DNA from 4 places in the Paenibacillus sp. KS1 genome. Region 4 is predicted to be linked to each of the others. Evidence: riboswitches for the same ligand, from Rfam matches in the RefSeq annotation. Region 4 holds a riboswitch; each other region holds the start of a gene.
What was found. Region 4 has a riboswitch for cobalamin ahead of BBG47_RS15080 (ABC transporter substrate-binding protein). Riboswitches for the same ligand answer to the same signal wherever they lie in the genome.
Positions count from the first base shown of each region.

Region 1: it holds a riboswitch for cobalamin, as region 4 does, so the genes downstream of both, BBG47_RS22030 (1-propanol dehydrogenase PduQ) here and BBG47_RS15080 (ABC transporter substrate-binding protein) in region 4, are expected to answer to the same signal.
Region 2: it holds a riboswitch for cobalamin, as region 4 does, so the genes downstream of both, BBG47_RS06335 (S-layer homology domain-containing protein) here and BBG47_RS15080 (ABC transporter substrate-binding protein) in region 4, are expected to answer to the same signal.
Region 3: it holds a riboswitch for cobalamin, as region 4 does, so the genes downstream of both, metE (5-methyltetrahydropteroyltriglutamate--homocysteine S-methyltransferase) here and BBG47_RS15080 (ABC transporter substrate-binding protein) in region 4, are expected to answer to the same signal.

Region 1 is NZ_MAIS01000082.1:19,909-25,093, forward strand. Features, by position in the region: gene BBG47_RS22010 (collagenase) at 1-92, shown strand, start outside; gene BBG47_RS22015 (LytTR family DNA-binding domain-containing protein) at 308-745, shown strand; gene BBG47_RS22020 (DUF3021 family protein) at 758-1,216, shown strand; gene BBG47_RS22025 (alpha/beta hydrolase family protein) at 1,358-2,674, shown strand; adenosylcobalamin (AdoCbl) riboswitch at 2,787-2,938, shown strand; gene BBG47_RS22030 (1-propanol dehydrogenase PduQ) at 3,326-4,468, shown strand; gene BBG47_RS22035 (BMC domain-containing protein) at 4,664-5,020, shown strand; gene BBG47_RS22040 (EutP/PduV family microcompartment system protein) at 5,033-5,185, shown strand, end outside.
Region 2 is NZ_MAIS01000012.1:66,754-71,938, reverse strand. Features, by position in the region: gene BBG47_RS06335 (S-layer homology domain-containing protein) at 1-2,655, opposite strand, end outside; cobalamin riboswitch at 2,808-3,000, opposite strand; gene rlmN (dual-specificity RNA methyltransferase RlmN) at 3,134-4,231, opposite strand; gene BBG47_RS06325 (hypothetical protein) at 4,526-5,185, opposite strand, start outside.
Region 3 is NZ_MAIS01000038.1:14,130-19,314, reverse strand. Features, by position in the region: gene metE (5-methyltetrahydropteroyltriglutamate--homocysteine S-methyltransferase) at 247-2,574, opposite strand; cobalamin riboswitch at 2,898-3,088, opposite strand; gene BBG47_RS14405 (HesB/YadR/YfhF family protein) at 3,301-3,591, opposite strand; gene BBG47_RS14400 (heavy metal translocating P-type ATPase) at 3,782-5,185, opposite strand, start outside.
Region 4 is NZ_MAIS01000041.1:13,168-18,352, reverse strand. Features, by position in the region: gene BBG47_RS15090 (ABC transporter ATP-binding protein) at 1-52, opposite strand, end outside; gene BBG47_RS15085 (FecCD family ABC transporter permease) at 49-1,092, opposite strand; gene BBG47_RS15080 (ABC transporter substrate-binding protein) at 1,110-2,111, opposite strand; cobalamin riboswitch at 2,573-2,784, opposite strand; gene BBG47_RS15075 (histidine phosphatase family protein) at 2,981-3,862, opposite strand; gene cbiB (adenosylcobinamide-phosphate synthase CbiB) at 3,893-4,858, opposite strand; gene BBG47_RS15065 (adenosylcobinamide amidohydrolase) at 4,899-5,185, opposite strand, start outside.

The DNA of each region.
Region 1 (5,185 bases), on a different contig from region 4:
AGGGAGAAGTCGAGGCGGAGCCTGGCCGGTATCATTTATATGTGTACAAGTTTGCCGATGAGGATGTTCACTACAAGCTCCAAATTAAATAATATAGAATTTCGTTGGCTATAAGTCGGTTACCGATGTAGGTTAATGGTGAGGCGTGTCACTCTTAAATGAGCGGCACGCTTTTTTCATTTATCAAGTGTTTTGTGATTTCCAATTTTATGAACCACAATTATACTTAGTAGAGTGAGTTTGATGTAAGGAAACGGAAAAGACAAGCGATGACAGACAAAAGGGGCAAATAGGCGGTGATATAGCTATGAAAATATCAATCGAAGAAATCGATATTCAGAAGGAAGAAGAAATTATTATACGATGTCATGAAGTCACTGATGAAATCATGAGTTTGATAAGTCGGATAAAAGTAAAAAATAAGATGCTCATGGGCTTTTATGAGGATACGATTCACCAAATCAAGCTCAGCGATGTGTACTATTTTGAATCGGTGGATAACAAGGTATTTATGTATTGCAAGGATAAGGTGTTTGAAGCGAAACAGAAGCTGTACGAGCTCGAACAGGTAGTCGAGGGGAAGAAGTTCTTCCGCGCATCGAAATCTAGTATTCTCAATATCGCGAAAATATCGTACATCAGGCCGTCTATCAGCGGCAGGTTCGAGGCGAGAATGGATAATGGAGAGACGGTTATGGTGTCGCGTCAATATGTGCCGATTCTGAAATCGATGCTTGGTCTATAGGGAGGGACGAACATGAATGTTTCAGAGATTGTAAAAAGCTTTGTAAGAAATTACTTGCTTGTATTTGCAGGCATTGTCATATTCATCACCCTGCTGAATCATCTAAATATTTGGGTAGACGGCTCGGATGCTTCGATATTTTCTCTCGGTTTCCATCATATATACGCAATCATGATATGCGCTTTGGTGGGTGTCTTGCCAAGTCCTATGTTCTATTATTCTGCTGATGATATAAGCGAAAAGGGAATGCGGTTGCGAATATTGATCCATTTTGTGATCTTGGAAATAGTGTTGCTTATTTTCACGAATTGGATGGGCTGGGTAACGGGAGTAGTTAACACAATGATACTCGCATTTGAAATCGCAATTATCTCCCTGCTTGTCCGTTGGCTTGAATGGAGCAGTGACAGGAAGGTCGCAATGGAAATCAATGAGAAGCTACAAAAACTAAAAAATGATGAAGAACAATAAGACGGGGAGGCAGCAGCTTACCTCGTCTTTTTTACAGCTTACTTTGTTATTCATACAGCATAGTGTCGTTCATATTTACTCTGCACCAATCGTTATGTATGCTGATGCTGCACGAATGAAGCAGAGGAGGCTTGGATTTGGATGATAGGAAACATCATATTGATTATTGCAGCAGTTTGTGAGATATCATTTGCAGTATTCCGCATTTGTACAAAGTCATATCAGAAAAAGATCAAAGCTTTGATAAGGATTGGCGCTTCTGCAGCATTCCTAATTTTCACATTGGCTTCGGTCATTGAGTGGAGCTTCCGTTGGATGGGACTTGGACTGCTGCTGCTTGTCTGGGCGCTACTTGGAGTATGGACGCTCATACGCAGCAAAGAGGAACACAAAGAATATAAAAGCGGCCGCGTTATCAGGAATGCAGTTGGTATGTTTATGCTCGTCGTCATTGCTGTAACTCCTGCTCTCGTATTTCCGCAGTATCATTTGCCCCCAATTACGGGGAAGTATCAAGTCGCAACCGCATCATATACCTATGTTGATAAAAATCGTATCGAACAATTTACAGACACAGGAGAAAATCGGCACGTCAATGTTGAGTTTTGGTATCCTGAACATGCAAACGGTACCTATCCATTGTTGGTATTCTCTCATGGTGCATTCGGCAGCAAAGGAAGCAATATCTCAGCCTATATGGAGCTTGCGAGCCACGGGTACGTAGTATGCGCTATCGATCATCCGTATCATTCTTATTATACGGAATCCAATGACGGAAACAAAACATTCACCGATTGGAATTTTATGCAGGAAGTCATTGACAGCAACATGGGCAGATATACGGTAGAGCAAACCTATGGGCTTATTCAAAAATGGATGAAGCTGCGTACGGATGACATGAATTTTGTAATCGATACGATTTTAGGAAAAGCAAAAACGAGCAGTGACAAGGTGTATCAGCTGATGAATACCCAGAAAATAGGTCTGTTCGGACACTCTATGGGTGGAGCGGCAAGCATGAGGCTTGGCAGGGAGCGTGATGATGTTGGCGCCGTTGTCAATATCGATGCCCCAATGTTTGGCGAGCTCATATACAACAAGGAGACCGATGATTTTGCGGCAAGCAACCAGCCCTATACGACTCCACTTCTTAATATCTATTCTGACGGTGTGTGGGTACAGCTCCTACAGCACAACAGCAAATCCCCTTATGCAGCTAACAAGGTTATTGATAAAAACGGTAAAGTCGTGCATACCGTCCATTTCCAAGGAGCGGAGCATATGAGTCTTACCGACCTGTCTCTCATTTCCCCGCTAATATCCAATATGCTGCAGGGCGGCAGGGTGGCGGAGATTGATCCCTATTACTGTCTTGAAACGATGAATCATATTCTAGTACAGTTTTTCGATTGCTATCTCAAAGGGCAGGGCAGCTTCACATCTGCCGGGACATATTGACGGGCAAATCACTCTTAACTATTTCGATCCTCAACTTTTATCTTTTTTTCATATTGCGTTACAGATTGTTTGTGCTATAATAATTGTCGAATGGATGACCCATTCACGTCATGCACAATAGAAGAAGTTATAGACGATGGAAGTTTGGTGCAAATCCAACGCGGTCCCGCCACTGTGATAGGCCGAATGCTCGGTCTTAAGTCAGGTCTTTTGTCTAGTAACTTTGCCAGGCCAGTCATTTCGAGGCGAAAGTGACTGGTTTACAAGTCTAGTGACGATTGCGCCTCGCTAGGCTTTTTTATATTTTCTTGGAGGCTGTCGACAACGCAGTCGAGTCAGCCTGGTGGTCGCCGCCGAAAATACAAAGATGTACAAGCTGGGCAAGCGGGACGTTTTTCAACGAAGAAGAACCAAATGCACAATGATGTGCATGTCCCACCTTTTTTCTTATACAGATTTGTCGTAATGATGAACTCGATTATATTGAGGTTGACGCCTGTTTGCGTTACGATGTACAGTATAGATGATAATTGAATGATAAGTTGCACAATGGCGTGCACACGACATAACAAGCAAAGAGGCTTTTTGAAGGGATCCATCCCTTTGAGAGGCCTCTTTTTTTGTTGCAACTACTCGTTGGAGGTGCTTTACGTGGATAAACTTTCGATCAAAGCCGATCTCTATATGGGGCATGGCGCGCTGGATCGTCTGATGGAATGGCGTAATAAGCGGATTTTCATCGTTACCGATCCATTCATGGTCAAGTCAGGGATGATCAACATGGTATTCGATCGGCTGCATGAGAGCAATGAGCAATATATTTTCAGCAATATCGTACCTGATCCTCCTGTTGAAATCGTAACCGAAGGTGTTGAGGCATTGGGTGCGTTCAACACAGATTTAATCATTGCAATTGGCGGCGGGTCTGCCATTGATGCGGCTAAGGCGATGAAGCTGTTTGCGCAGAAGCTTCTGAACCAGCAGGAGATTCCATTCGTGGCAATCCCGACGACAAGCGGGACGGGCTCCGAGGTGACATCATTTTCGGTAATCAGCGACAAACAGAAGAACATTAAATACCCACTCGTATCCGATGATATGCTGCCGCAAGAGGCGATATTGGATCCGGAGCTGGTTAAGAGTGTGCCGGACTTCATTACGGCAGATACTGGAATGGATGTATTGACGCATGCGATTGAAGCTTATGTGTCTACAAAAGCGAATGATATATCCGATGCGCTTGCCGAGAAGGCAATTAAGCTGGTGTTTGCTTACTTGCCACGTGCATATAAGGATGGTGGAGATTTAGAAGCACGTGAGAAGATGCATAATGCCTCCTGTATTGCGGGCATGGCATTTAATATTACTTCGCTGGGGCTTAACCATGGCATTGCGCATGTCGCTGGAGCCAAATTCAAAATTGCGCATGGCCGCATGAATGCGATGCTGCTCCCGCATGTTATTGAATTCAATGCGAATTATAAGCCAGGCTATGGCAGGGAAGAGAGCACAGCTTCAGCGGTTCGCTATGCAGAAATCGCGAAAAGCTTGGGTCTATCCGCACCGAATCCGAAGAGCGGTGTACGCAGCTTGGTGCAAGCTATCAAGCAGCTGCAGAAGCAATTGCAGATGTCGCAGACGCTGAAGGAATGCGGAATTGAGAAGGCGCTGCTGGACGAAATGAGAGAGTCGATTGCTGAAGGTGCGTTGAAAGACGGCTGCACAGCGACGAATCCTCGTGTACCAACAACTGGAGATGTGGCTGAAATTTTGAACAAAATGTTTCAATCGTAGGTTTGCGTCGAATTTTGTCTGAATGTGTATTGACAACGTTTGCAGTATTAAAATATAGTAAAGGTAACACAACGGCGTGTTGCATACAAAACCAAGCAAAGAGGCTTCTTAAAATTCCTGTGTGAACTTTTAAGGGGCTTTTATGTTTTTTTACAGCAATTTCACGTGTTTCTGACATGAGAGTGAGATGATGGTATGGAGCAACACACTGAGAAACAACGCGTTATCCAAGAGTACGTGCCTGGTAAACAGGTCACGCTGGCTCATATTATCGCGAATCCGAACCCTGATATCTATAAGAAGCTGGGATTAGGGAATGACGCACATGATTCAATCGGAGTCATGACGATAACACCAAGCGAGGCTTCCATTATTGCAGCGGATATCGCGACGAAGGCGGCTGGCGTACAGATCGGCTTCGTCGATCGCTTCAGCGGATCACTCGTCATTACAGGCGATGTATCCTCTGTCGAATCTGCTATAAGTGAAGTGCTGTTTGGACTTCAAAATATTTTAGGCTTCTCAACTGCTGCGAACATAACGAGAACGTAGGTGAAGAAGCTGATGAGAAAAATTATTTTCGCCGGAAGTACCGGTTCTGGCAAGACGACACTGTGCCAATGGCTGCACGGTCAAGAAATTGCCTATAAAAAGACGCAAGCGATTGAAAGCTTCGACCAAGCGATCGATACGCCGGGCGAGTGCATCGAGAACCGA
Region 2 (5,185 bases), on a different contig from region 4:
TTTTGGGAAAGTGCCGTTAACAGAATACATCCAGCCACTTAGATCCTTAGCTCGCAGCCCGTCAATTTCCCAAACATAAATAGAACTTCCTCTACCTTCTCTATCTATCGATATTCCTGATTTTGCGGCTACTCTCTCCAACACAGTAAAAGCTGTATCTCCATCTTGAAGTGGTACCGTCATTGGGGCAATAATGTCCCCCGCTCCGATTGAACGCTTTTCTACTGAAAAGGTTATCGTATCTGCAACAAAAGGTGGCACGACAACGCCGCCACCATTTCCGGTGCCTGTACCTTTATCTCCACCAGGTACTTCTGGTTTTTCGGTACCTGTTCCATTATCCCCGCCAGGTACTTCTGGCTTTTCGGTACCCGTTCCATTATCTCCGCCGGGTACTTCGGTTCCTCCGTTACCTTCCTTGGCTTTCGTTATATAAGTGACAAATTCAGAAAAATGCCTTGTCTTGATTACGAGTTCGCCTTGTTCTCCATAGGAGTAGGCATCATCATTACGAACAGATGCATCATCGTATTTTTGTATAGCAGTAAAAGTCCCACTGGCATCCAAATATCCTGCTTCATTATCTCCCTGACCCTTTAACACTAGCGTTACATGCTGATTGAATTGAATATCTTGATCTCCGCCTAGTTTGACACGCAGATCAATGTTCTCTGTCTCCTTCTTCACATGAGATAGAACTTCGTTCACTTTTGCAAGAAGCGCCTCATTATTTGCATCCCCACTATGAGGAAGTTCCAGTTTTTTGTCCCAAGCCGGAGAAATGACAACAGTATTCGATTCAATTTCAAGATATGTACTACTCGTTACCGAAGTAACATGTGGCAATTCTTGTTTCGGAAACACAAGTATTGTCTTGTTGGATGACAATTCATCTTGTGGAGAGCCTATTTCAACTCTCTGTTCCTTCTCATCGACTTGAATCACCTTGTCGTTCGGTTGATTAGGCTTGTCTTGATCCTCAATATCCTTGCCTAAGTTCTTTGTATATTGCCAACGGAGAATATCTCCATCCTTTAATGGGTATGCTCCTGCGCTAGACTTCGGTGCGACTCCATTTACGGTATATACCCATCCGCTTCCATCCCCATGATCCTTTTCCCAAAGGTCATCGATACTTTCTACATATACAGAAGCACCTTTCCCTTGGAACTCTAATTCGATCCCCTGTTCCTCCAGCACTTTCTTAAGGATGGAAAAGGCTGTCTCTCCTTCATAGATCGGTACGGCAGTTGGCACTAGAATATCTGGCTCGTTTAAGGTGCGTCTCTCCACGGATAAAGTAACTAAACCAACCGGTTTAGGTGCCTCTATGCGAATACTGACTACGTTACTGCTTACAATGCCTGCAGTCGTTCCTGCCAAGGACTGTATCGCAACAGTGCCTGCTTTTGCACGACCACTGAATGATATTTTTACTTTTTCATTACTCAGCTTGGAGATTTCCTTCAGCTTTAGTCCAGTCGTTCCTACATCGATAGACCAGCTGTCAGCTTTAGTAGACTCGACTCTAAATAAATCGCCAGACAGTGTAATCTCAACTTCCGGATCTACCGCGCCATTATCAATTTGAGAGGTAGTCAAGATGCTTGAACGATAATTCTGTAGCGGCTTCGCATCAGCAATACGCGACCATACGGATTCGCCGCTTTGAATATCCAACAAGGCAGTAAGCGCCTGCTGTGTTGCCATGCCATTACCATCAGTGTCCTTAACTAGCCAAGCAAATGAACCGTCAGCCTTCTGAAATTGAGAATACGCATCCAAAAACGTTTTCCCATTCTTCGTCCATCTAGAGCCAAATACATCTTCACCTGAAGCGATTAAGCCGGATACGGAAGTAGATAAGCTATTCGAATTCTCGTCCCCGACGATACCCTCACTTTCAGAAGCGAATCCTGCACTGTTCAACTGACGCTTCATCAGTAAGTTCTTTGCACGTTCAATCGCCTGCTCAACAGCGCTATCTCCTTGATATTGGCCTAATGCCAGCAGGGCCATTCCAGTTATATCGGTGTCACCTGTGCTTCCCGTAGCCTCAAGTCCGAATCCGCCGTCTGCGTACTGGGCACTGAGTAAATACTTCAGAGCCTTCTGTCGAGATGCGTCATCCTTCCATACCCCGACATCCTGTCCCCGCTTCAATCCGGCATTGAGTGCAAGTATGGACCAAATATGCTTATTTACGGCACCAAAGGATCCTGTTGTTTGATTTTGCTGTGATGCTAAATCTGACCACAGGTTTCGATTTGTTTCCCAAGCATGTTCAGGATCTCTCCCCATCGAAAGCAAGCCGAATATGTATTGTATCTGTTCCGTTCCATTGGATTGGGGACGATATCGTCTCGGCTCCTTCTTTTCCCACGCGGGCAACTTCCAAGTCCCATCATGCAAATCTTGACCCGCACTCCACAGAGCAACAAGCTCCCACCATGAATCACTTACAGCGTCTTGATTAGAAGCATCATTATAATAGTCCTTATAATATTGAACCGTATGTTCAATCATGTTATTTAACTGAGTATTGCCCTGCCCACTAGCCGCTCCTATGACTTGTGGCTGTACAAGTGATAACAACAATACGATACTTAGTAATGCAGACAAGCTCTTCTTCAACATTCTGTTCGTAATCTTCAATGTCCGCTCTCCTTATAAATCAATATAAAGGCAATAAAAAAACACCTTTCCTTGTTAGAAAGATGTTAGGTAACCACTTCTGTGCAGCCAAATACACTAGTAATCTCCTACTAGCAGCACGAATAAACATCCCCCTCCCATCCTCGTGAGAAATATAGAGCACTTATATGGCAGGTCTCCTGGCTTCGCATCATCGCTCGACAATCTACCTTCCCGTTAACTCAGTTAACAGTGGATAAAAGCCTTGATTATCAGCTCTGCGTTACAGTGGCGGGACCGCGTCGAACTCGCATCGACTTCCCTATTAAGCTGCGCATGCACAGCACCATATAAACTATTTCTATGTAATTGCGATAAGAATACGCGGTTTTATTGTAGCAAAATTTAGCATGACGGACAAAGAACTTTCTCATAGACAGCACGAAAAAAAGCGCCCTACCCATTGGTAGGTACGCTTTTTGTAAACTACAAATTGATTTTAGCTCATAGCTGCCTGATCGGCACCAGCACCGCTTTCCTTCTTAATCTGCTTACTGCGAAGCTGTCCGCATGCTGCATCAATATCTGTGCCATGCTCCAACCGTACACTGCAGCTAATGTCATTTTTCTTCATGACATCATAGAAGCCGCGAATTGACTCCTGCTCACTGCGCTGATACTGGCTGTGCTCATCAACTGGATTGTACGGAATCAAGTTCACATTGACCTCGTCCTGCATCTTCCACTCTTGAATCAGCTGCACCAACTCAAGCGCGTGCTCCTGCTGATCGTTCACGTCCTTCAGCAAAATATATTCCAGTGTCACCCGTTGGTTCGTCGTGTTGATGAAGTACCGAATCGCCTCCATCACCTTCGCAATCGGAATCGCGCGGTTAATCTTCATAATGCGCGTGCGAAGCTCATCATTCGGCGCATGCAAGGATAGGGCCAAGTTCACCCGCAGATTAATATCTGCGAAGTCTTTAATCTTATTCGCCAATCCACTTGTCGAAACCGTAATTCGTCTCGCTCCAATTGCCAGACCTTTGTGGTCGGTAACAACCCGCAAGAAGTCAACGATATTCTCGAAGTTATCGAATGGTTCTCCGATACCCATCACGACGATATGGCTGACTAAATCACCCTCACCCACTGCATCCAAATGGTGCTGAACCTTCATGATTTGCTCCACAATCTCACCGCTCGACAAGTCGCGGCTCTTCGCCAGCAGTCCGCTCGCACAAAAGCTGCAGCCGATGTTGCAGCCAACCTGAGTCGTCACACATACCGACAGCCCGAATTTGTGTCTCATCAATACTGTCTCGATCAAGTTGCCATCCTGCAGCTTGAACAAGAACTTGATTGTGCCGTCAGCCGATTGCTGCTTCACATGCTCGCTAAGCGTATGAATAACGAAGTGTTCAGACAGCAGTGCTACGCTGGCTTCATTTACTTCTGTCATATCAGCGAAATCCTTGACCCGCTTACGATATAGATAATCCCACACTTGGGATGCCCGTGACTTCTTATGCCCCCGCTCCTCTAACCAAGCGGCCAACTGATCCAATGTTAATCCATAGATGGATTGCTTATTCATCTAGTGCCCTCTTTTCAACACGTTAAAATTCTGTCTTACTTGCTTATAAGTTCTTCTATAAATCACTGAACTTCCTCTTATAATCTGATTATTATTGTCCCAGAACTTCTGAAATATAACAAGAGTCTTTCCCGTTATAGTCAATAAGTGATTGTTTTCATAAGGGATGTCGAATGCCATCAGATATAATTAGCTTAAATGGAAAAGGGGCGCCAGTTGTGGCGCCCTCTCTTCTATTATTTAGAACCCATAATTATATATAACATAACCATTCTGCTCTCTATATTATTTATTCTATTTTCGTTCCATGCGAACGAGATTGCCGAAGTTATCAAACTTGGCTACAATTGAGTCCTTGCCCTTGCTGCTAAACGTGTAGTCGCCCCAGTCCTTATTAACCTTCACCTCGTAGGAAGATAAGTCTACGCCCCACAATTTCTTCGCGATAGGCTTAGCGATCACAACACCTTGCTCTTTTGTCAATGATTTGCGCTTCTGATTATCCGTTGTAGGCTTAACATTTATGGATATAAGCTTGCCCGTTTTTGCTTCAATTGTGGCAGCAGCCTCGACCACGAACGCCCGGTTATTCTCATCTATCATCACAGCCCCATTTTTCCTGAAATCACCTTTAACCTCTATTTTCCTTGCTAGCTTCCATTCTTCTCTTCCTTCATATTTTTCGTATTCAATGTTCGTAAATGGTTGAACCTTATCGATTCCCATACTTTTTACAGCCTGCTCTGCCACGCTTATGATTTTGCGATCCATATCCGCTGCCTTGTATGTAAAGCGGTAATTTAATGGCTTATTTGTCTTCGTATCGATCTGAACGAATTGATTGTCTTTCGCTCCGAAAGTCATCGATTCTGTTTTATTGTCTGCGATATTGTTCTGGAAAAAGTGAGCTTCCGTAAAGACCAGCTCCGCATTTTTGCGAAACTGCTCCGCTGC
Region 3 (5,185 bases), on a different contig from region 4:
TAAGGATCGAAAACTTTTTCAACTCATAAAGTTGCTAATTTAGAAAATAGGACACTGCATGGGCCTTGTCAAAGGTCAAGCACCATAATTAATCGACGAGGGGCAGTGTCCTTAACAACATGTACCACAAGCAAAATGCCAAGTAGATTTTCATTTATCACAGCTACTACCAAACTATGATTGATTGGACTCTCCTAGCAGTTCACTTGTACAAAATCGATTCACTATAAACTGTTATAACATAGATTATGCCTCCGTAGGCAGCACAGAAGCTTGACGACGGGCGCGAGCAAGCTTCGTTGCTTCTACCATGTTGCGCAGTGCAGCTACCGTCTCCGGCTCGCGGCGCGTCTTCAGACCACAATCTGGGTTAATCCAGAACGTCTCAACCGGCAGCACACGAAGCGCCTGCTCGATGATCCGATCAATCTCTTCTACAGCAGGCACACGTGGACTGTGAATATCATATACACCCAGACCAATGCCAAGCTCATAGCTCTGCTCCTCCAGCGTAGCAATCATATCGCCGCCGCTGCGTGCCGTTTCGAGCGAGATCACGTCCGCATCCATCTTGCGGATCGTATCGACCATGTCGGAGAAGTCGCAATAGCACATATGCGTGTGTACTTGCGTCTCAGGCGCTGCTCCGCATGTTGCAAGCCGGAAAGCAAGCACTGCCCAATCCGTATAATAGACAGCGTCCTCCGCCTTAAGCGGCATACCTTCCTTCACCGCAGGCTCATCGACCTGGATCATGCCAATACCTGCAGTCTCCAGTGCTGCAATCTCTTGACGAAGCGCGTACGCCAGCTGGAATGCCGCCTGCTCACGAGGAATGTCGTCACGTACGAACGACCAGTTCAAGATCGTAACCGGGCCCGTAAGCATCCCCTTAACCGGCTGAGACGTCAAGGACTGCGCAAATGCCGTTTCCTTCACCGTCATCGGCTCTGTGAACGCCACATCTCCGTACAGAACCGGTGGTTTTACACAGCGCGAGCCATAGGATTGTACCCAGCCGAACTTCGTGAACGCGAACCCGTCCAGCTTCTCGCCAAAGTATTCGACCATGTCCGTGCGTTCGAATTCACCATGTACCAGCACGTCAATGCCGATCTCTTCCTGAATGCAAATCCAGCGTGTCATTTCTTCTTCCAAATAGGTTTCATACGTCTTCGCATCCCATTCTCCCTTGCGGAAGCGAAGGCGTGCGCGCCGGATATCCGCAGTTTGCGGCATACTGCCAATCGTTGTGGTCGGCAGGAGCGGCAGCGATGGCCAGCGCTTGCGTTGAAGCTCCTTGCGTTCCTCGAATGGAAGACGTTCAATTCCTTTTTCCTTTTCTGCACGAAGCAGTTCTTCCAACGCCTGAACGACTTGTGGACGCTGTCTTAATGGTTCTGTCCGCCATGCTTGAACACGAGCACCGCTCTCTGCTAATGCTGCACGCGTCTCTTCACTCGGGCTTGCGAAGTGACGAGCAAGTAGGGCAGTCTCCTCCAGCTTCTCATCCGCGAACGCCAATGCCTCGCGCACTGGTGCTGACAGCTCAGTTTCCCGCGCCGCCGTGAGTGGTACATGAAGCAGGCTGCATGATGGCTGAATAATCCAGCGTTCCTTCGGTACAATCCCTTCCACAGACTCCAGCCATACTGCAGCAGCCGCTAAGTCCGTACGCCAAATATTGCGGCCATCAATAATGCCGACAGCAAGCTGCTTCTGCGCAGGGAATCCGAATTGACGAAGCGCTGCTTCATTTCTCCCTCTATCATGAACAAAGTCTAATCCGAGCGTATCCACCGGAAGCGACACGAACGCTTCGTAGTCGGACACCGCATCGAAGTAGGTCTGAACCCATAATGATAAGCTTGGTGCTGCCTTGCGCAATTCGGCATAGACTTCCTTCACAGCAGCCCAATGCTCGCTTGGCATTTCCAGCACGAATGCAGGTTCATCCAATTGCACAGCCTGCACACCTTCACCCTCCAACTCGCTAAGCAACTGTCCGTATACCCCTACGAATTGGCGAAGAACGTTCAGGCGCTCTTCCGGTTTAATCCCTTTAATAAAGCGGACATAAGTATATGGCCCGATGATGACTGGCTTACCTTCAATGCCATGAATCTGCTTCGCTTGGCGATAGGCTTGCAACGGGCGATTGACCGTCAATTGCGGCGCCTTGCCTTCCCATTCCGGCACAATGTAGTGATAGTTCGTATTAAACCACTTCGTCATCTCGCAAGCTACCGCATCCTGTGTACCGCGAGCCAAGGCGAACAGCAAATCTGCGTTCACTTCTCCACCGTCATATGCAAACCGTGACGGTATCAATCCGAATGTGGCTGTCATATCAAGCACATGATCATACCAGGAGTAATCATTTACTGGAATCAGGTCAATGCCAGCGTCCTGCATCGTCTTCAGCCGAACATCATTGATGCGCGCCAATTCTTCTTCCAGCTGCTGAACAGAACTGTTCCCAGCCCAATATTGCTCCAATACCTTCTTCCATTCCCGGTCGTATCCGATCCGAGGGTAACCTGCTGTGCTTGTCTTGATTGAATGAACGGTCATCATACTGCCCCTCTCCATGAGTCAATTTGCCGTACGGGATATAGTTGTACAATTTCTATCGCTTAACACGGAATTAAGATTGCAGTTGAACGCTCTACCCCACCATATGTGACTTTATCACTCAGACTTCAGAAATTTTCATTGCATCCCAATATGCAAAAAAGACATTCCTGTCCAACAACAGAAATGTCTCGTAAACGTCCATGAAGTCATAGTGGAATAAATCGATCCTTCCGTCTCATTAGCATACTACCCTCATGCTAAGAGGAATCGAAAACCGATATCCATGCTTACGAACACTTCCCTATCTCCCGTAGGTACGAACAGTGTTGTCAAAACAGGCAGGTCTCCTGGCTTCAGCTTCATTGGCCTTTGCAGCCTTCCCGATCGATTACGACCAGTGGCTCTCTCGCAATACCTCAACTGTCACAGTGGCGGGACCGCGCCGGATTTCCAACCGGCTTCCCTATTAAGCTTCGACGTTACCCAAAGCACCTGTTTCCTCATATTCAATTGCATTGAAAGTCGCAGTCACGCTTCCCCCAATTGAGAACGATTATATATCTAACCAGAACGAATGACAAGGATTTTTTCTCATCTCTAACCAAAATAAACAAATACCGGAGCTGTGACCTTATCTTCATTAAACTCCGATTCACTAGGCGTCTATCCATGCACAATAGGCGAGCCTCTCGGCTCGCCTATTGATGATTACGGGTTGATGCGCTAGATGACCATTCCTTCATGCAGAAAGACAATATCTTCGCCTTTCTCATCTAGCGTCAATTCACGATTATCCAAGAACCATACATCATTTTGCTCCATAAAGAACGTAATGCCGTTCACAACTTCCGTCACTGCTGGATATTGCGGACTGTCTTTCATGATGCCGAATGAATAAGGTCCTGAAGCACTGAATCCGCTGTAGCGGACGAATATGCGTACTGAGTCTCCTGCTGTGAATCCCCAATCAGCCAAAAAACGCTCGACTGCCTTCGCTGTAACGCGTAATTGCATGTTCAGACCTCCTTAATCATACCTTTCATCCGATTTGATCATACCATGTGGCCGCCACTTTTGTTAACACCAAAGTTGACAGTTCGTCAATGATCCGCATCATCATTACCGCATAATACGTTCAGCGATATGATTATATGCTTCCTTCTGTTTAGGAACATCACGATCTCTACCGTGAAATTCTGTCAGGCTACAGCTTGATGCGTTGAAGCCGCAGTGCATTCAGTACAACGGATACCGAGCTGAAGGCCATAGCCGCTCCTGCAAGCCATGGGGCAAGCAATCCGATTGCTGCAATCGGGATACCAATCGTATTGTATACAAGTGCCCAGAACAAGTTCTGCTTAATGTTGCGCATGGTACGGCGGCTCATCTCCATCGCATCCGCAATGCCGTTCAAGTCGCCACGCATTAAGGTTACGCCTGCCGTCTCCATTGCTACATCCGTACCTGTACCGATCGCGAACCCAATGTCCGCTGCTGCCAGAGCTGGCGCATCATTAATTCCATCGCCTACCATGGCGACGACACTGCCTCTCTGCTGCAGCTCGCGCACATGCTGTGCCTTCTGTTCAGGCAGCACCTCTGCAAATACATCATCAATCCCTACTTGTGACGCGATTGCTCTGGCCGTACGGGTGTTGTCTCCTGTCATCATAACAACGCGTATCCCCATTTGATGCAGCCGCTCGATGGCCTTCTTCGAAGAAGCCTTCACTTGATCGGCAACGGCAACTATGCCTTTCCAGCTGCCATCAACCGCGATAAGCATTGCCGTCTTGCCTGCCTGCTCCATGTCTTGCAATGCTTCCTCCGCACCTGCGCTTGCTACCCCGTTCTTCTCCATCCATCTGCGTGTGCCGACAATGATCTGATGCCCATTCACCTCAGCCGCTATTCCATATCCAGGTTCAGCTCGAAATGAATCCGGTTCGACCGTACTGATCCCTTGCTCCGACAATCCCTTCACAATCGCCTGTGCCAATGGATGCTCGGATTGCTTCTCAGCAGATGCCAGTAAGGTCAAGAGTTCTGTCTTCTCGACTTCATTCCCATCATGCAATACAACATCTGTAAGCGAAGGAGCCCCTTCTGTTACGGTTCCTGTCTTGTCGAGCACAACCGTCTGCACCCGATAGGCGCCTTCCAGATGCTCGCCGCCACGGAATAGTACACCATATTCTGCAGCACGTCCGGTTCCCGCCATAATCGACGTTGGCGTTGCCAAGCCGAGCGCACACGGGCAAGCAATTACGAGTACGGCAATGGTTCGAGACAAGGCTACACCGAAGTTGCCTGGTTCAACAGCGAAATACCAAATTAAGAATACAAGCACCGCAATCCCAACGACTATCGGCACGAAGATGCCTGATATTTTATCAGCGATCCGCTGAATCGGAGCCTTGGAGCCCTGCGCCTCCTCAACGATTTTAATAATTTGCGAGAGGGCCGTCTCGGAGCCGACCTGAGTCGCTCTCATCGTAAATGCCCCCTGCGCATTCACGGTAGCCCCATATACATTATCGCCAGCTTGCTTCTCAACAGGGACGCTTTCACCGGTAAGCATGGATTCATCCACGGTCGATGTCCCGCT
Region 4 (5,185 bases):
TCTCTGCATGATCTAGATTTGCTTTCGGAAGATGTTCTATTCGCTGTGTCATGACCATTTCCCCCGTTTCGCTCGCTTATTGCGCATAAGCAAGTAGGCGAAGAATGGCGCACCTAGAAACGCGGTTACAACCCCAAGTGGGATTTCTGTCGGTGCGAATGCCGTACGGGCAATCGTATCTGCCCACATCACATATATCGCTCCCCCAATTGCTGAGAGCGGTATCAAATATCGATAATCAGGGCCTACAATTAAGCGCAGCAGATGCGGAACGACTAATCCGACAAAGCCGATGACGCCGGAGACAGATACGGCAGCTGCCGTAATCATCGTTGCCGTCAGCAGCACTACCCATTTCGTCCGCTCTACATGAAGTCCGAGATGCGAGGCCTGCCGCTCACCTAATGCAAGCAAATTAAGCGGTCTTGCATATGCAATAAGAATAACAATGCCAATTGCCAAATAAGGAGCGAGCACCACTGTATAAGACCAGCCTCGCATCGCCAAACTGCCCATCACCCAAAACAAAATCTCATTGATCGTCTGATTTGTCATGGCTACAAGAAAGGAGACGATGGAGCCGAGAAAGGCTTGCATCACGACTCCAGATAAGATCAGTGTCTCGATTGGAATCTTCCCCTGCTCACTGGCCAGCTTAATGACGAACATTAGGGTCGCTACCCCTGTAGCGAATGCAACGACAGGAATCGTCCATTCGCCGAACAGCGAATACTGCAAACCGAAGTAAATAAGGAATGCGGCTCCAACAGAAGCCCCTGAAGATACCCCTAATGTATACGGATCTGCCAACGGGTTGCGCAGCACTCCTTGAAATGCAGTACCTGCGACCCCAAGCGCCGCCCCTACGAGCATTGCCAATAGAACTCGTGGGAAGCGTACCTTCATCATAATTTGCGCGGAAGCGTCATCCCATGTGACCGGTATGAACTGATCCAGCCCTGGAATATGATGAAGAAGAATTTGAGCAATTTCCCCCATTGGCATTTGTACAGAGCCTACAGCAAGACATCCTACAACGGACAAAAGGAGAAGCGCAATACCCGCTCCTCCATACCAACCCATTTTATTCATCGATTTCTCCACGATGATTATTTCACCAAGTCCGGATGAACCGCCTTCGCAACTGCCTTCAATCCGTCAGCTACACGAGGTCCCGGACGGCTGATCAGGTTCTGATCCACACCGATTACTTGATTGTTCTTAATTGCATTGATGTTATTCCAACCGCTGCGTCCACGAATAATTTCTTCCAAGGATTTGTTCGTCTCGGAGTCCACTACACCTTGCGTGAACATGATTACATCCGGATTGGATTTAATAATGTTCTCTTCGTTAATTTGAATCCAGCCGGCTGAATCAGCCGCAACGTTCGTGCCGCCTGCCATTTCAATCAGCTCGTTCATGAACTCGCCGCTGCCTACTGTCCAGCCTGGGGAGAATTCAATATACACCTTTTTCTTCTCCGCACTTTGAACGGCCGACTTCACATCTTCACGCACTTGCTTCATGTTGTCAACAATCGTCTTCGCTTTAGCTTGCTGATCCGTAATTTGACCATACAATTCGATGTTCTTAATCACATCGTCGTACGTTTTTGGTTCTACCTTGAATATTTTAATGCCCAGCTCACGGAACTTCTTCACAACTGGCTCCTTCATCGAGATGCCTGTGAACACGATGTCCGGCTTAGCTTTAATAATTGCCTCTTCATTCGGCTTCGTAATGCCGCCCATTTTCTCTTTGGACTTCGCTGCTTCCGGATAATCATCAAAATCAGACACCCCAACGATTTGTGCATCCAATCCAAGTGCGAACAAGGACTCTGTCTCAGCTGGAGACACGGACACAATACGTTCTGGCGCTTTGTCGAATGTGAATTCTTCACCCGTTGCATCCTTAACAGTCAGCGGATACGTCGTTTTTAGATCATCCTGCTTCGGTTGTTCTGTAGCCCCATTGCCATTGGACTCTTGCTGTGCAGTATTATTCTCAGCAGGCTTAGCCGCATCTTGATTGCCGCAAGCCGCCAGTCCTACTGTAAGCATAAGCGCCAATAGCGCCGCTACCGATTTGTTCAGCCATTTGTTCAGCCATTTGTTCATGTCAGAATCTCTCCCTCGCGTCATTCTTCCTAGTCTCTAACCATGTACTACCCGTGCAGGTGTAAAGCGGTTCCATCCTTCGCCATGCGAACGATAATGCACTGCAAGCTGCACTTGCCGTAAGAATGTATGTACATCCCCATTCGGTATCAGTTGTCAATGAGCACTTGCATATACCTGAGCTGTAAATCCTACTGTGACTGAATTTGTGATATACATTCGTGCTGTGCAATTGCATTGAACTGCAGTTTACCTTGTACAAACGAAGTGCTTGATGGGATGTGAAATCATTTCCAAATACAGCAAAAACCCCCGATCCTTCGATCCGGGGGAACACAAAGTCATCTATCGCAATATTCAACAGACACCTAGAAGCAGGAAGCAAGCAGCTGCGCTGCCATGTTGCCTGATGCATTACGCCAATGACGTGATCCTCTCCGCGAAGGATACAGCTCGTCCATCTTCAGGCAGGTTTCCTGACTTAGGAGAATACGTTGCAGCTCGCCTTCCCATCCATAGCGGTTCATACAGCACACACTAACGAATTCGACAGTGGCATCATGAGCGCAACACTCCATTCACAGTGGCGGGACCGCGCCGGGTTCACACCGGCTTCCCTATTAACCTCGAATATGCATCGACCATACAATACATCGGTATCTCTTACCGAGCAACGCGTATGGATCCGTACCGCATACATACCCAAGGACCTGAAGTATCACGATTATTCAATATGGAATACATTTCGTCATCCAAGTGCTAAACTCGATAATTGATTATAGGGGAAAAGCCTCTGCGTTGCAATAGATTACATCATTGCGTGCATCTAATGAACCTGCTTTGACACACAAACGTCATCATCTGCTTGGAAGCCGTTCTGCTCGCAAGAACTTCCATTTGCGGGCACATCGCTTCGCCGTAATCATAACACCGCCACCGATTGGCGCAGCGGCTTCCCAGAATGACTTCCGCGGGAAAGCCAGCGTATATAAGCGACGAACGACGCCCCCGTGTGTGACGATGACAACATCCGGCCGCGGACTAGGCCCGCTTCCATATGACTGTCTCTGCATCCGGCTTGTCTTGCTGCGCAGCACACGTCCACGTGGCAGCGGCGAAGAATGGTACGGCCGACGACGGATAGCGCCCTCTTGCCGTTCCATATGATTTCCGCTGCTGATGAAGGAATCACGCGCATTGCGCAGCACTTCCCACCATACATGCGCCGTTCGCGTACAGAAGGACTGCCACGGTTCCCCGCGCGGCGGCTGGATGGCTGATGAATCGTCAAGCCATCTTCGATACTGTGGATCTTCCTTCAAGTCATTGTAGGTTAACCCTTCCCACATACCGAAGTCATATTCTCGCAGCCTTGTGTCCTCCACAGCTTGGATGCTGTCACGCGGACGCAAATAGGCGAGCGTGTCGCGACAGCGGCGCATATCGCTCGTGTATAGCAGCGGTGATGGATGCGCCAATGTTCGGCGAAGAGCTCGGAGCTCTTCTGGTGAATCCGGCAATAGCGGTACATCCGAATAGCTAATATATCGCCGCTCCGTATTCTCTTGCGTCAAGCCATGACGAACAAGTGCGAAGCGCACAATTTTGCCGCTTGCTTGACTCTTTTTTCGTAACATATGTCTTGTCATTAATAATCGTTTCCTGTTGTTTTTCGATGCTCCTGAACGACGCCGGTTCCGATGAATAGCGGGAGCATTCCATTTAGTTGTCCGTGTCATCCCATTTGTACTCCTTCATCCGCCATTCATCTACAGAAGCCATCCTCCGCGCACATATAGGAGCAGGCCTGCCAGAATAACAAAGACTGTCGAGCTGCTTACGAGCAGCCTGCATACCGCAGGCACATGCTCTGCTTGCAGAGGCTGCTTCATATCCCCCATATAAGCGCGGAACGAACGTATTCCTTTATACACATTATAACCGCCAAGCCTGATGCCAAGCGCACCTGCTGCTGCTGCCTCTGCCCACCCGCTATTCGGGCTTGGATGCTTGCTTGCATCTCGAAGCGCCATTGACCAAGCCCTGCGTGCATCATACCGATGAATCCAAGCGCTCAGCGTGATGAGCACAGCAGTGATCCGTGCTGGTATCCAGTTGGCGATATCATCGAGGCGGGCAGATGCCCAGCCCAAATTCTGATATTTCTCATTTTTATAGCCGACCATAGAATCGAGCGTATTCACCGCACGATATGCCATAGCCAGCGGAGCGCCTCCGATAAGTGCGAAGAATAGCGGCGAAATGACCGCATCAACAATGTTCTCCGCTACCGTCTCGACGGTAGCTCGCACGACTTCCGGTTCATCCAATTGCTCTGTATCGCGGCCGACAATCATGCCGACTTCTCGCCTTGCACCCTCTAAGTCCTGCTCCTTCAGCCTCCGATACACAGCCATCCCTGCATCCTTCAGTCCCTTTACCGCAATTGTCGTTCCAATGAGCAATGCCTCGGCAACCCATCCTACATATTCATGAACATGATATAGTCCTGTTAGTATAAGCCAAGTCGACGCATACGCCCCTCCTACCACGATAATCGGCAGCAGGATGCCTAGCGGCTTGAGTGCCTGCTCGGAAGGACTTATCCTGCGTATAACACGTTCTACTCTGCTTATTCCTTTGCCTATCCCAACGACTGGATGCGGGATAGCCCGAGGATCGCCTACAATCCGATCCCATATGTATGCTGCTATTATGATGAACGCTGCTGTCATATGTCTCCCACCCTAGTAGGTTGTTCCAATCTGTTAGCGGTCACGCTTCATGCTGGGTCTTGACAGACTCATATACGGTAGTATAAACGAGTTGTCCGACCGCATGACCCAATGTGGTCGCTGTACCTGCATAGCAATGCACAGGTTCATATCGTCCACTGTCTATCACGGCAAATACAATTGCATCTGTCGTCGTCCCCGTGGCAATGCGCCCCGTCTCTGAATCTAAGATGCCCAGATCAGACAGAGCCGCACATTTGGCCTCCGTTGCCGTCATGAACACATTCCATACCGCGGCATCAGACAATTTGCCATCCATAATAAGAA